Regions from separate parts of the Streptomyces sp. NPDC101776 genome, predicted to be linked through region 1. Evidence: riboswitches for the same ligand, from Rfam matches in the RefSeq annotation. Region 1 holds a riboswitch; the other holds the start of a gene.
What was found. A riboswitch is a leader RNA that binds a small molecule or an ion and turns the genes downstream of it on or off. The one in region 1 is predicted to bind thiamine pyrophosphate.
Positions count from the first base shown of each region.

Region 2: linked by a shared signal. The riboswitch ahead of ACIRRY_RS30365 (thiamine ABC transporter substrate binding subunit) and the one ahead of thiO (glycine oxidase ThiO) in region 1 are both predicted to bind thiamine pyrophosphate.

Region 1 is NZ_JBIWMV010000002.1:1,042,436-1,049,599, reverse strand. It holds gene metF (methylenetetrahydrofolate reductase [NAD(P)H]) at 1-53, opposite strand, end outside; gene thiE (thiamine phosphate synthase) at 230-904, opposite strand; gene ACIRRY_RS10485 (Rv2175c family DNA-binding protein) at 996-1,367, opposite strand; gene ACIRRY_RS10480 (NAD(P)/FAD-dependent oxidoreductase) at 1,432-2,661, opposite strand; gene ACIRRY_RS10475 (hypothetical protein) at 2,694-3,044, opposite strand; TPP riboswitch at 3,097-3,208, shown strand; gene thiO (glycine oxidase ThiO) at 3,206-4,360, shown strand; gene thiS (sulfur carrier protein ThiS) at 4,357-4,557, shown strand; gene ACIRRY_RS10460 (thiazole synthase) at 4,561-5,355, shown strand; gene pknB (Stk1 family PASTA domain-containing Ser/Thr kinase) at 5,460-7,164, shown strand, end outside.
Region 2 is NZ_JBIWMV010000011.1:147,214-154,377, reverse strand. It holds gene frr (ribosome recycling factor) at 1-175, shown strand, start outside; gene ACIRRY_RS30375 (phosphatidate cytidylyltransferase) at 175-1,365, shown strand; gene rlmN (23S rRNA (adenine(2503)-C(2))-methyltransferase RlmN) at 1,458-2,564, shown strand; TPP riboswitch at 2,596-2,702, shown strand; gene ACIRRY_RS30365 (thiamine ABC transporter substrate binding subunit) at 2,699-3,772, shown strand; gene ACIRRY_RS30360 (ABC transporter permease) at 3,832-5,433, shown strand; gene ACIRRY_RS30355 (ABC transporter ATP-binding protein) at 5,434-6,480, shown strand; gene ACIRRY_RS30350 (LAETG motif-containing sortase-dependent surface protein) at 6,536-7,164, opposite strand, start outside.

The sequences.
Region 1 (7,164 bases):
TCGCGCACGGTGCGTGCGCGATCAGTCCTGGTGGATGCGGTTCCGAAGGCCATACCCGCAGGTTAGTCAGGGCGTGGCGGTGACCCAACCGGAACGGGGAATTTGCCTGTTTTGTCGCCCTCTTGTCCACCCATCGGACGGCGAAGCTCCAACCGTACGACCGTCAGGCTCCAGCCGTATGACCGTCACGCCCCAGCCGCAGGACCATCGGGCTCCAGCCGTACGCCCCTCAGGCCTGCCGCAGCCGCTTGGCGAACTCCGCCGCCGCCGCGCCCGGGTCGTCGGCCTCCGTGATCGCCCGTACGACGACGACCCGGCGGGCGCCCGCTTCGAGCACCTCGTCGAGGTTGCCGAGGTCGATGCCGCCGATGGCGAACCAGGGGCGGTCGGTGCCCAGGGCGGCCGTGTACCGGACCAGGTCGAGGCCGGGGGCGTGCCGGCCGGGCTTGGTGGGGGTGGGCCAGCACGGGCCCGTGCAGAAATAGTCCACGCCCTCCTGGACGGCGGCCGCGGCGGCCTCGTGCTCGGCGTGCGTGGAGCGGCCGATGAGGATGTCGTCGCCGAGGATCGCGCGGGCGGCGGGGACCGGGAGGTCGCCCTGGCCCAGGTGCAGTACGTCGGCGTCGGCGGCGTGGGCCACGTCCGCGCGGTCGTTGACCGCGAGGAGCCTGCCGTGCCGGGCGCAGGCGTCGGCGAACACCCGGAGGTGCTCCAGTTCCTCGGCGGCCTCCATGCCCTTGTCGCGCAGCTGCACGATGTCGACCCCGCCGGCCAGGACCGCGTCCAGGAACTCCGCGAGGTCGCCCTGGCGTCTGCGGGCATCCGTGCAGAGGTAGACCCGGGCGTCGGCGAGTTCGGCGCGCGCGGCGGCGGCCGCGGTGGTGGTGGTGGTGGTGTCGGGCATGCGTGTGTCCCCCGTTGTCATGGCGTCGTGATGCCGTGTTCGGGCCGCGGACGAACGTCGCCGCGGCCCGAACACCGGTCGGTCGTGCGGGTCAGACGGCGAGCGCCTGGGCGCGGCGCTTCACCTCCGTGCCGCGATTCTCGCTCAGGGCCTGCGCGGGGGTGCCGGGCAGGCTGGGGTCGGGGGTGAAGAGCCATTCGAGCATCTCTTCGTCGGAGAAGCCGTCGTCCCGCAGGAGCGTCAGGGTCCCCGTGAGGCCCTTGACGACCTTCTGCTCGGCCCCGTCGATGAAGGCGGCGGGGACGTGCAGTGCGCGGTTCTCACCACGGCGTACGGCGATGACTTGGCCCTCCTTGACCAGCTGCCGCACGCGTGTCACCTCGATATCGAGCACTTCTGCGATGTCGGGCAGCGTGAGCCAGGCGGGGACGAGAGCATCGATCTTTGCGTCAATCTCGGTCACGTAAACAGCGTGCCATCCCGGACTGACAGTCGGAAGTCGGGCCGGTCCGACCCGGGGGTACGAACTAGGCGATAGCCGCCTTCATCGGCAGAGAAGGGTCCGCAAGCAATACGGGATTCATCCGGGTCGCCGACTCGATCAGGCGGCGGCCCTGGGCCAGGTCACGGGGGCGGCCGACCGCCAGGAGGGCCACCAGACGGTCCTCGCGCAGCCAGCAGACGCTCCACGCCGGGGTGGCCGGGTCACCGCGCCACAGGGTGGTGTCGGCGGACCCGTGATGGCCGGCGTACTGGACGAAACGGCCGAACTGCTCCGACCAGAAGTACGGCACCGGGTCGTAGACCGCCGGGGTCTCCCCCACGATGTTCGCGGCGACCGTGCGCGGGCCCTGGAGGGCGTTGTCCCAGTGGTGGACCAGAAGGCGCTCGCCGTACCTTCCCGAAGGGAAGGAGGCGCAGTCGCCGACCGCGTACACGTCCGGCACCGAGGTGCGCAGCCCGTCGTCGGCGAGGACCTCGCGGTGCGCGCCCAGTTCGATGCCGGAGCCCGCCAGCCAGGCGGTGGCGGGGCGGGCGCCGATGCCGACCACGACGGCGCCCGCGGGCAGCCGGGTGCCGTCGTCGAGGACCACCTCGCCGGGTTCGACGTGCGCCACGCGTGCGTGGGTGCGCAGCGTGGCTCCGGCTGCGGCGTACCAGGCGGCCATCGGGGCGGCCACCTCTGCGGGCAGCGCACCCGCGAGCGGCCGGTCCGCGGCTTCCACGACGGTCACCGCGCAGCCCGCCTCGCGCGCGGCCGAGGTGAACTCGGCGCCGATCCAGCCCGCGCCGACGACCACGATGTCGTGCTGCCTGGTGAGCACCGGCCGCAGCCGCTCGGCGTCGTCCAGGGTGCGCAGCAGATGCACCCCGGGGATGCCGTCGGCGCCCGGCAGCCGGATCGGTTCGGCGCCGGTCGCGAGCACGAGGACGTCGTAGGGCACCGGGCCCTCGGCGGTGTCCAGTTCGTGGTCGGCGGGGCGCACGCCCACCACCTCGCGCCCGAGTTGGACCTCGATGCCGAGCGCCTCGAAGTCGACGTCGAAGGCGGAGCCCTCGGCCTTGCCGAGCAGGACGGCCTTGGACAGCGGGGGCCGGTCGTAGGGCTGATGGGGTTCCGCGCCGATCAGCGTGACGGTGCCGGTGAAGCCCTGTTCGCGCAGGGCGACCGCGGTCTGCACCCCGGCCATGCCCGCGCCCACGACGACCACGCGCCGTCCCGTCCCCGCGCCCTGTCCCCGTGTCTGCTCGCTCATCCGATCACCATAGACACCTGACAAATCGTCAGTCAGGGGGCGCGGTCAGTGACCTGTTCCACAACACTCGTCCCGCTGCCCGCCTGGGACTCCCACTCCCAGGTCTCCTCCAGGCGCACGCGGCCGTCGGGCAGCTCGACCACGTCGGACACGCAGTGCCCGCCGGACGTCGTCCCGTCGGTCTTCAACTGCACGTACCGGAAGTCGAGTCGGTCCCCCGCGCGCGTGCCGACGAGATGTCCGCGGACGACGTCGCCGCCCGTGTACTCGGCCCAGATCTCGCCGTCCCGCTCGTGGTACGCGAACCGGGTGCGGGTGCCGACCTGCCCCGGCGCCTGATCCTCGACCGGGGCGAGGACGAGACCGTCGAGCGAGCGGGCCATGGACGGAGGCTCCCTTACTGGGACATGGGGTACGGGCTAGGGTGGCCAACGTACAAGCACTCGCGGGAGTCCGGACGCACCGGGCTGAGAGGGAGGCTGGCGGCCTCCGACCGTAGGAACCTGATCCGGGTCATGCCGGCGAAGGGAGGGGCTGGACGCCCATGCCTACACGTACGTCAGACGTCCTCGTCGTCGGGGGCGGGATCATCGGCCTGGTCACGGCCTGGCGCGCGGCCCAGCGCGGGTTCGCGACGGCTCTGGTGGACCCCGAGCCGGGTGGCGGGGCCGCCCAGGTGGCCGCCGGCATGCTGGCCGCCGTCACCGAACTGCACTACGGCGAGCAGACCCTGCTCGCCCTCAACCTCGCCTCGGCGCGCCGCTACCCGGACTTCGCGGCCGAGCTGACCGACCTCACCGGCCTGGACCTCGGCTACCGCCGCTGCGGCACCCTCGCCGTCGCCCTGGACGCCGACGACCGCGCCCACCTCCGTGAACTGCACGCCCTCCAGCACCAGTCGGGGCTGGACTCCGAGTGGCTGTCCGGACGCGAGTGCCGGCGCCTGGAGCCGATGCTCGCGCCGGGGGTGCGTGGCGGGCTCCGGGTCGACGGGGACCACCAGGTCGACCCTCGGCGGCTGGCACGCGCGCTGGTGGCCGCCTGCGAGCGCGCCGGGGTCGTCCTCCACCGGACGTGGGCCGAGCGGCTGACCGTCGTACGGGAGCGGGCCGCCGGGGTCGTCACGCGCGAGGGCGAGACGCTGGGCGCGGACCAGGTGGTGCTCGCGGGCGGCAGCCTCAGCGGGCGGCTGGCAGGGGTCCCTGACGACGCCCTGCCGCCCGTACGGCCCGTCAAGGGGCAGGTGCTGCGGCTGACCGTGCCGGAGCGCCACGCGCCCTTCCTGAGCCGGACCGTGCGGGCCGTGGTGCGCGGCAGCCACGTCTATCTCGTGCCGCGCGAGAACGGCGAGCTGGTCGTCGGCGCCACCAGCGAGGAGCTGGGCTGGGACACCACGGTGACCGCGGGCGGCGTCTACGAACTGCTGCGCGACGCCCACGAGTTGGTGCCCGGGATCACCGAACTGCCGCTCACCGAGACCCGGGCCGGACTGCGCCCCGGGTCCCCCGACAACGCGCCGCTGCTCGGCCCGACCGCCCTGCCGGGGCTGCTGCTGGCGACCGGGCACTACCGCAACGGCGTGCTGCTCACACCGGTCACCGGTGACGCCCTCGCGCAAGCGCTGGCCACCGGTGAACTCCCGGACGAGGCACGCCCGTTCACACCGAAGCGATTCGCTCTCACGGAGTTGTCCGCATGAACGTCTCCGTCAACGGGGAGTCCCGGATGATCGATCCCGGCACGGCGCTCGACGCCCTCGTGCGGACCCTGACCCCGTCGCCCTCAGGCGTGGCCGCCGCCCTCAACGAAACCGTCGTCCCGCGCGCGGAGTGGCCCTCGACCGCCCTCTCCGAGGGAGACCGCGTCGAGGTCCTCACCGCCGTCCAAGGAGGCTGACCCATGGCCGACGATCCGTTCGTCCTCGGTGGCACGCCCTTCACGTCCCGACTGATCATGGGCACCGGGGGTGCGCCCAGCCTCGACGTCCTGGAGCGCGCGCTGGTGGCCTCCGGTACGGAGCTGACGACGGTCGCGATGCGGCGCGTCGACGCCTCCGTGCACGGTTCGGTGCTGTCCGTGCTGGAACGGCTCGGTATCCGCGTGCTGCCGAACACCGCGGGCTGCTTCACGGCGGGCGAGGCCGTGCTGACGGCCCGGCTCGCGCGGGAGGCGCTCGGGACGGCACTGGTCAAACTTGAGGTGATCGCCGACGAGCGCACGTTGCTCCCCGATCCCATCGAGCTGCTCGACGCCGCCGAGACGCTGGTCGACGACGGGTTCACGGTGCTGCCGTACACGAACGACGATCCGGTGCTGGCGCGGAAGCTGGAGGACGTCGGGTGTGCGGCGATCATGCCGCTGGGGTCGCCGATCGGGTCCGGGCTCGGGATCCGCAATCCGCACAACTTCCAGTTGATCGTGGAGCACGCGCGCGTGCCGGTGATTCTGGACGCGGGGGCCGGTACGGCGTCCGACGCGGCGTTCGCGATGGAGTTGGGGTGTGCGGGGGTGATGCTCGCGTCGGCGGTGACGCGGGCGCGGGAGCCGGTGCTGATGGCCTCCGGCATGCGGGCGGCTGTGGAGGCGGGCCGGTTGGCGTTCCGGGCGGGGCGTATCCCCCGTCGGTATTTCGCCGAGGCGTCCTCCCCGACAGCGGGACTGGCACGGCTGGACCCGGAACGCCCGGCCTTCTGAACGCCCTCTCCCCAGCGTGCGATCCGTCACAGGTCGGCTTCAGTACCGGCCCGATTCTGGCCGAAAAGACCGTGCTGTCAGCCTCGGCTCGTACACTCACCTGCGTGGATACGACCCTTCATGACCCTCTCGTCGGGCAAGTGCTCGACGGCCGCTATCGCGTCGACGCGCGGATCGCCGTCGGCGGGATGGCCACGGTCTACCGGGCCGTGGACACCCGCCTGGACCGGGTTCTCGCGCTCAAGGTGATGCACCCGACGCTGGCGGCCGACGCGCACTTCGTGGACCGGTTCATCCGCGAGGCCAAGTCCGTGGCGCGCCTCGCGCATCCGAACGTGGTGCAGGTCTTCGACCAGGGCGCCGACCGGTCGTACGTCTATCTGGCGATGGAGTACGTCGCCGGCTGCACCCTGCGGGACGTGCTGCGCGAGCGCGGGGCGCTGCAGCCGCGGGCCGCGCTGGACATCCTGGAGCCGGTGCTGGCCGCGCTGGGCGCCGCGCACCGGGCCGGGTTCGTGCACCGGGACATGAAGCCGGAGAACGTGCTCATAGGGGACGACGGCCGGGTCAAGGTCGCCGACTTCGGTCTTGTCAGGTCCGTGGACACGCATACCAGCACCACGGGGGCCGTGCTCGGCACGGTGTCGTATCTCGCGCCGGAGCAGATCGAGGGCAGCACCGCCGACCCCCGGGTCGACGTGTACGCGTGCGGTGTCGTCCTCTACGAGATGCTCACCGGCCAGAAGCCGCACGACGGGGACTCCGCCGCGATCGTGCTCTACAAGCACATCCACGAGGACGTCCCGCCGCCCTCGGCGCTCGTGCCGGGGCTGGCGTACGAGCTGGACGAGCTGGTCGCCACGGCCACCGCGCGCACCCCCGATCTGCGGCCCTACGACGCGGTCGCGCTGTTCGGGACGGTCCGCGAGGCACGGGCCCGACTGAGCGACGAGCAGTTGGACGCCGTGCCGCCGCAGGCGCTGACCTCGGAGCATCCCAACGCGGAGAACCGTACGAGTGTGATCCCGCGCTCGCTCACCGTGCCGCGTCCGCTGCCCGTCAACGAGGACGACGGGCCCGGTGACCCGTTCAACCGGACCAGCCGGTTCGAGAGCGGGCCGCCACTGGCGCCGCCCCGGCGACGCGAGGCGCGGCGGCCCCGGCGCGGGCTGCTGGCGGTCGTCGCCGCACTGCTGCTGATCATCGGGGTCGGGACGGGCGTCTGGTACATCAACTCCGGCCAGTTCACCGAGGTCCCGCTGCTGCTGGCGAAGACCGAGGCCCAGGCGAAGGAGCGGCTGGACGACGCCGGTCTCGACGTCAAGAAGGTCGACCACGCCTACAGCGACACCGTGAAGCGCGGCACGGTCATCAGCACGGACCCGGTGTCCGGCGCCCGTATCCGGAACAACGACTCCGTGGCCCTGACCATCTCGGACGGCCCGGAGACCGTGAAGGTCCCCGATGTGACGGGCCTCGCCCTGGGCAAGGCGCAGGCCCTGCTCAAGACGGACGGGCTGGCGGCCGGCATGGTCACCAAGGAGTTCAGCGACGACGTCCCCAAGGGCTCCGTGATCAGCACGGACCCCGAGGCGGGCACCACGCGCCACTCGGGCTCCGCGATAGCCCTGACCGTCAGCAAGGGCAGCGCGGTCGACGTGCCCGACGTCACCGGTGAGGACCTGGACGACGCGAAGGCGGACCTCCAGGAGGCCGGTCTCAAGGTGACGGTGTCCGCCACCCAGGTCACCTCGGAGTACGACGCGGGCCAGGTCGCCGAGCAGACCCCGGCCGGCGACAGCCAGGCCG
Region 2 (7,164 bases), on a different contig from region 1:
CCGCGCCGTCCGCCGCAAGGCCAAGGACGCCCTGGACAAGCTGGTCAAGGACAAGGAGTCCGGCGAGGACGAGGTCCGTCGTGCGGAGAAGGAGCTCGACGACACCACGGCGAAGTACGTCGCCCAGGTGGACGAACTCCTGAAGCACAAGGAAGCGGAGCTGCTCGAGGTCTGATGAACGACTCTTCCTGGGGAGCACCGCCACAAGCCGGGTACTGGGGGCCGTCCGACCAGGGGCCTGTCCAGGGGGCTGCCCCGGCGGGTCCCACGTACGATGCGCCTGAGGCGCAGCAGACTCGCCCCATGCCCATCGTGCCCGACGAGCCCGCATACGGCGGACACCAGGATGACGACCGGGGGGCCGCTCGGCTGAGCGGCCCCTTGTTCCGCGACGAGACGCAGCAGCCGCCGTACGACGTACGGCAGTCGCCGTCGTACGACCCGCGGACGCAGCCCTCTGACACGCCGCAGGCGCAGCCCTACGGGGCGGTGCCGCAGAATCCGGAGCCCATGCCCGACGTCCCGCCACCGGCACCCGCCCCGCAGAAGAAGAGCGCGGGCCGGGACCTGGGTGCGGCCATAGGGGTCGGGGTCGGGCTCGCCGTGGTGATCGTGGCGTCCCTCTTCGTGGTGAAGGCCGCGTTCGTCGGAGTGATAGCGGTCGCCGTCGTGGTCGGTCTGTGGGAGCTCACCTCGCGGCTCCAGGAGCGCAAGGGCATCAAGGCGCCCCTCGTGCCCCTGGCGGTCGGCGGTGCGGCGATGGTCGTCGCCGGATACGTCCGGGGTGCCGAGGGCGCCTGGGTCGCCATGGCGCTCACGGCGCTCGCCGTCCTCGTATGGCGGATGACGGAACCGCCGGAGGGCTACCTCAAGGACGTCACGGCGGGCGTCTTCGCGGCGTTCTACGTGCCGTTCCTGGCCACGTTCGTCGCCCTGATGCTCACCGCCCACGACGGCGCCTGGCGGGTCCTGACGTTCCTGCTGCTGACCGTGGTCAGCGACACCGGGGCGTACGCCATCGGCTGGCGCTTCGGCACGCACAAGCTCGCCCCGCGCATCAGCCCCGGAAAGACCCGCGAGGGCCTGTTCGGAGCGGTGTCCTTCGCGATGGTGGCGGGCGCGCTCTGCATGCAGTTCCTGATCGACGACGGCAGCTGGTGGCAGGGTCTCGTCCTGGGCCTCGCGGTCGCGGCCAGCGCCACCCTGGGCGACCTCGGCGAGTCCATGATCAAGCGGGACCTCGGCATCAAGGACATGGGCACGCTGCTGCCGGGCCACGGCGGCATCATGGACCGGCTTGACTCCTTGCTGCCGACGGCGCCCGTGGTGTGGCTGTTGCTGGTGCTGTTCGTGGGATCCGGCTGAAATACGGCCTGACCTGCGGTTCTGTACGTGAGGGGCTCGTTGTCCACAGGGCGGCGAGTCCCTCTTCGTATGTCTGCGACACTGGTAGGGCCATGCCTAAGCCCGGAGAACTCACATTCGTCGCCCCCCGCGGAGCCCAGAAGCCGCCGCGGCACCTTGCCGATCTCACGCCCGCGGAGCGCAAGGAAGTCGTCGCCGCGATCGGGGAGAAGCCGTTTCGCGCCAAGCAGCTCTCGCAGCACTACTTCGCGCGCCTCGCGCACGACCCGGCGGAGTGGACCGACATCCCCGCCGGTTCCCGCGCCAAGCTCCAGGAGGCGCTGCTTCCTGAGCTGATGACCGTCGTACGGCATCTGTCGACCGACCAGGAGACCACCCGCAAGACGCTGTGGCGGCTGTTCGACGGGACGCTCGTGGAGTCCGTGCTGATGCGGTACCCGGACCGGGTCACCATGTGCATCAGCTCGCAGGCGGGCTGCGGGATGAACTGCCCGTTCTGCGCGACCGGTCAGGCCGGCCTGGACCGCAATCTGTCCACCGGCGAGATCGTGCACCAGATCGTGGACGGCATGCGGGCGCTGCGGGACGGCGAGATCCCGGGCGGACCTGCCCGTCTCTCCAACATCGTCTTCATGGGCATGGGCGAGCCCCTCGCCAACTACAAGAGGGTCGTCCAGTCCATCCGCGCCCTCACCGACCCCGAGCCGGACGGCCTCGCGCTTTCCCAGCGCGGGATCACCGTCTCGACGGTCGGACTGGTTCCGGCGATCCACCGCTTCTCCGACGAGGGCTTCAAGTGCCGCCTCGCGATCTCGCTGCACGCGCCTGACGACGACCTGCGCGACACCCTGGTCCCCGTCAACACCCGGTGGAAGGTCCGCGAGGTCCTCGACGCCGGCTGGGAGTATGCCGCGAAGTCGGGACGCCGGCTGTCCATCGAGTACGCGCTGATCCGCGACATCAACGACCAGGCGTGGCGCGGCGACCGCCTCGGCCGCCTCCTCAAGGGCAAGCCCGTGCACGTCAACCTGATCCCGCTGAACCCGACGCCGGGCTCGAAGTGGACCGCCTCCCGTCCCGAGGACGAGAAGGCGTTCGTCGAGGCCATCGCGGCTCACGGGGTGCCGGTCACCGTCCGGGACACCCGTGGCCAGGAGATCGACGGAGCGTGCGGCCAGCTCGCGGCCACCGAGCGGTAATCTTCACCCGTACCACCTGTACGTACACCTTCATATCCGACAGGGGAGCGCGCAGCGCTGAGAGTGCGGCAATCGGGCCGCAGACCCTCTGAACCTCGCCCAGGTCATTCTGGGTAGGAAGTTCGGTCATCACCGTGAACACCAAGAAGTACTGTGCTGTCCTCGTCGGCCTCGGCCTGGTCGCGCTCTCCGCGTGCGGGTCAGGGTCGGACGGGAGCAGCGGAGACTCCAAGACCGTCACCCTCGTCAGCCACGACTCGTGGGCCGTCTCGAAGAGCGTCCTCAAGGACTTCGAGAAGCGGTCCGGCTACACGGTCAAGGTCCTCAAGGACGGCGACGCCGGCCAGGCCGTCAACAAGGCGATCCTGACCAAGGACAACCCCCAGGGCGACGTCTTCTTCGGCGTCGACAACACCCTGCTCTCCCGCGCGCTCGACAACGGCCTCTTCCAGTCCTACGACGCGAAGGGCTCCGCCACCGTCAAGCCCGCGTACCGCGTCGACGAGGCCAAGCACCGGGTCACGCCCATCGACACCGGCGACATCTGCGTCAACTACGACAAGGCCTACTTCAGCAAGCACAAGCTGACCCCGCCGGCCTCCTTCGCTGACCTGGTCGAGCCCGCGTACAAGAACCTCCTCGTCACCGAGAACGCGGCCACCTCCTCACCCGGCCTCGGCTTCCTGCTGGGCAGCGCGGCGCAGTTCGGGGACGACGGCTGGCAGGCGTACTGGAAGAAGCTCCAGGCGAACGGCGTGAAGGTCGTCGACGGCTGGGAGCAGGCCTACGACCAGGAGTTCTCCGGTTCGGCCGGCGGCAGGAAGGCGGGCGGTGACCGGCCCCTCGTCGTCTCCTACGCCTCCTCGCCGCCCGCCGAGGTCATCTACGCCGACCCGAAGCCGACCACCGCGCCCACCGGGGTGTCGTACGGCACCTGCTTTCGGCAGACCGAGTACGCGGGACTGCTCAGCAACGCCAAGAACACCAAGGGCGGCAAGGCCTTCATCGACTTCCTGCTGACCAAGGAGTTCCAGCAGGACATGCCGCTCAACATGTTCGTGTACCCGGTGATCCAAGGCGCCCAGGTGCCGCAGGAGTTCGTCGAGTACGGTCGCCAGGCCCCGGATCCCGAGACCATGGCCCCCGCGAAGATCGCCGCCAACCGGGACCAGTGGGTCAAGTCGTGGACCTCGCTCGTACTGAAGTAGCGGAAGAGGCACCGCGCAAGTCCCTTAAAAACAGGGGTGGTGCGACACGGCTCGGCCTCATGGCCCTGCCCGTCGCGTTCTTCGCGGTGTTCTTCGCCTACCCCGTCGCGGCCATCGTCGGACGGGGTCTCAAGGCCGACGGCGCCTGGCAGTTGGGCCGTATCGGGGACGTGCTGGCCCAGTCCGACATCCGGCACGTCCTGTGGTTCACCACCTGGCAGGCGCTCGCCTCGACCGCGCTCACGCTGCTGATCGCGCTCCCCGGCGCGTATGTCTTCGCGCGCTTCGACTTCCCGGGACGGCAGGTGCTGCGGGCCGTCGTGACGGTCCCCTTCGTGCTGCCCACGGTCGTCGTCGGCACGGCCTTCCTCGCGCTCGTCGGCCGGGGCGGACTCCTCGACGACCTGTGGGGCGTACGGCTGGACACCACCGTGTGGGCCATCCTGCTCGCGCACGTCTTCTTCAACTACGCGGTCGTCGTACGGACGGTGGGCGGCCTCTGGGCCCAACTCGACCCGCGTCAGGAGGAGGCCGCCCGGATGCTCGGCGCCTCCCGGCTGCGGGCCTGGCGGAAGGTGACGCTGCCCGCGCTCGCGCCCGCCGTGGCCGCCGCCGCGCTGATGGTGTTCCTGTTCACCTTCACCTCCTTCGGTGTGGTGCAGATCCTCGGCGGTCCGACCTTCTCGACCCTCGAAGTGGAGATCTACCGCCAGACCTCGGAGATCTTCGACCTCTCCACGGCGGCCGTGCTCACGATCGTCCAGTTCGTCGCGGTCGGCGCGATCCTCGCCGTCCACGCCTGGACGGTACGACGGCGGGAGACGGCCCTACGGCTGGTGGACCCGGCGGTGACCGCGAGGCGCCCGCGCGGGGCCGGCCAGTGGTCCCTGCTCGCCGGAGTGCTGGTCTCCGTCCTGCTGCTGCTCGTGCTGCCGCTCGCCGTGCTGGTCCAACGGTCGCTCGACACACCGGATTTCGGCTATTACCGGGCGCTCACCCACGACGACGGCGGCACCTTCCTGGTCCCGCCGATCGCCGCGATCGGCAACTCGCTGGAGTACGCCGTCGGCGCCACCGCCATCGCCGTGGTGATCGGCGGACTCGCCGCCGCGGCCCTGACCCGGCGCGATGCCGGGCGGCTGGTGCGGGGCTTCGACGCGCTGCTGATGCTGCCGCTCGGGGTGTCGGCGGTGACGGTCGGCTTCGGGTTCCTGATCTCACTCGACAAACCCCCGCTGGATCTGCGGAGTTCATGGATCCTGGTACCGCTCGCGCAGGCGCTGGTGGGCGTTCCCTTCGTCGTACGGACCATGCTGCCCGTGCTGCGGGCGGTGGACGGGCGGCTGCGGGAGGCGGCGGCCGTGCTCGGGGCATCGCCGTGGCGGGTGTGGCGGGAGGTCGATCTGCCGCTCGTGCGGCGGGCGTTGCTGATCGCCGCCGGGTTCGCGTTCGCGGTGTCGCTGGGGGAGTTCGGCGCGACCGTGTTCATCGCGCGGCCCGACAACCCGACGCTGCCGGTCGCGGTGGCCCGGCTGCTGTCCCGGCCCGGTGACCTCAACTACGGCCAGGCGATGGCCCTTTCGACGATTCTGATGGTGGTGTGCGCGGTGGCCCTGCTGGTCCTTGAGCGGCTGCGCACCGACCGGACCGGGGAGTTCTAGATGCCGCCGAAGACGTCGCCGAACATGCTGCTCGGTCTCGCGGGCGCGACCGTACGGTTCGGCGGCCGCCCGGTGCTGGACGCCGTGGACCTCGGGGTCGCCGAGCACGAGATCGTGTGCCTGCTCGGGCCCAGCGGCAGCGGCAAGTCCACGCTGCTGCGGGCGGTCGCCGGGCTCCAACCCCTGGACTCCGGGCGGGTGTTGCTCGACGGCCGGGACCAGTCGACCGTGCCCGCGCACAAGCGGGGGGTGGGCCTGATGTTCCAGGACCATCAGCTGTTCCCGCAGCGGGACGTGGCCGGCAACGTCGCCTTCGGCCTGCGCATGCACGGAGCGTCCAGGCAACAACAAGAAGTCCAGGTCGGCGAGTTGCTCGATCTCGTCGGACTGCCGGGCGCCGCCCGCCGAGCCGTCGCCGGGCTGTCCGGCGGTGAGCAGCAACGGGTGGCACTCGCCCGCGCCCTCGCGCCCCGTCCCCGTCTCCTCATGCTCGACGAACCGCTCGGCCAGCTCGACCGGTCACTGCGGGAGCGGCTGGTCGTCGAACTCCGTGAGCTCTTCGGCGCGTTGGGCACGACCGTGCTCGCGGTCACGCACGACCAGGGCGAGGCCTTCGCGCTCGCCGACCGGGTCGTGGTGATGCGGGACGGGCGGATCGCCCAGTCCGGTACGCCACTTGAGGTCTGGCAGCACCCCGCCGACGAGTTCGTGGCCCGCTTCCTCGGCTTCGACAACGTCGTCGAGGCCACGATCGCCGGAGCGGCCGCCGACACCCCCTGGGGGAAGGTGCCGGTCCCGGAGGACGCCCCCCAGGGCACCCACCCGCTCCTCGTACGCCCCGCGGGCTTACGGCTGTTGCCCGCCGACGAGGGCCTGCGCTGCACGGTCGTCGCCCGCACCTTCAAGGGCACCCACGTCGCCGTACGACTGCGGCCGGATGACGCGCCTCGCCTGGAGGCGGCCTGCGCGCTGCGGGAGGCGCCGGAGGTCGGGAGCGCGGTCGGGGTGGAGTTCGACGCGACCGAGATCGTCGTGCTCGGCGGCTAGCGGACATGCGTGTGGCCCGTCCCCACGAACCGGACGGGCCACAACAAAAGGTGGATCAGCGGCCGTTGGTGGCACCGCGGCGGCGCATGCCGTAGTAGACGGCTCCGCCGCCCGCGACGACGAAGGCGCCCGCGATACCGGCGATCATGCCGGTGTTGGAGTTGGCACCTGTCTCGGCGAGGTTCGAGGAACCGGCCGCCGGGGACGGCGCGTTGTCCGTCGTCGTCGCGGGAGCGGTGCTGCCGCTCTCCGTGGCCGACGGGGTCGGGGTGTCGGACTCGGCCGGGGTCGAGGCGGAGTCCGAGGGGGCCGGAGTGGTCTCGCTCGGAGTCGGGCTCGGGCTGGGCGACTCCGTCGCGCAGGCCTTGGACGGGGTGGTCAGGTTCGGCGAGATGTCCTTGTCGACCTTGTTGCCGGCCTTGACGTGGACGCGGTACGTGGCATTCGGCAGCCAGTCCTCGGAGAAGGAGACCGTTTCGCCCTTGCCCTTGACGGTCTGCGCCTCGCCGACCTGCCGGACGTCGGCGTTGTTGTTCTCCAGGAACACCGTAATGGTCGCCTCGGTACCGCTGGCGTCATCGTCGGTGACGGTGATGACACCCTTGGCGCCGTCACAGCTGGCCGAGGCGGAGAAGTCGCCGATTTCGCAGGCGAGCGCGTTGCCCGCGAATCCGAGCGCGAGAG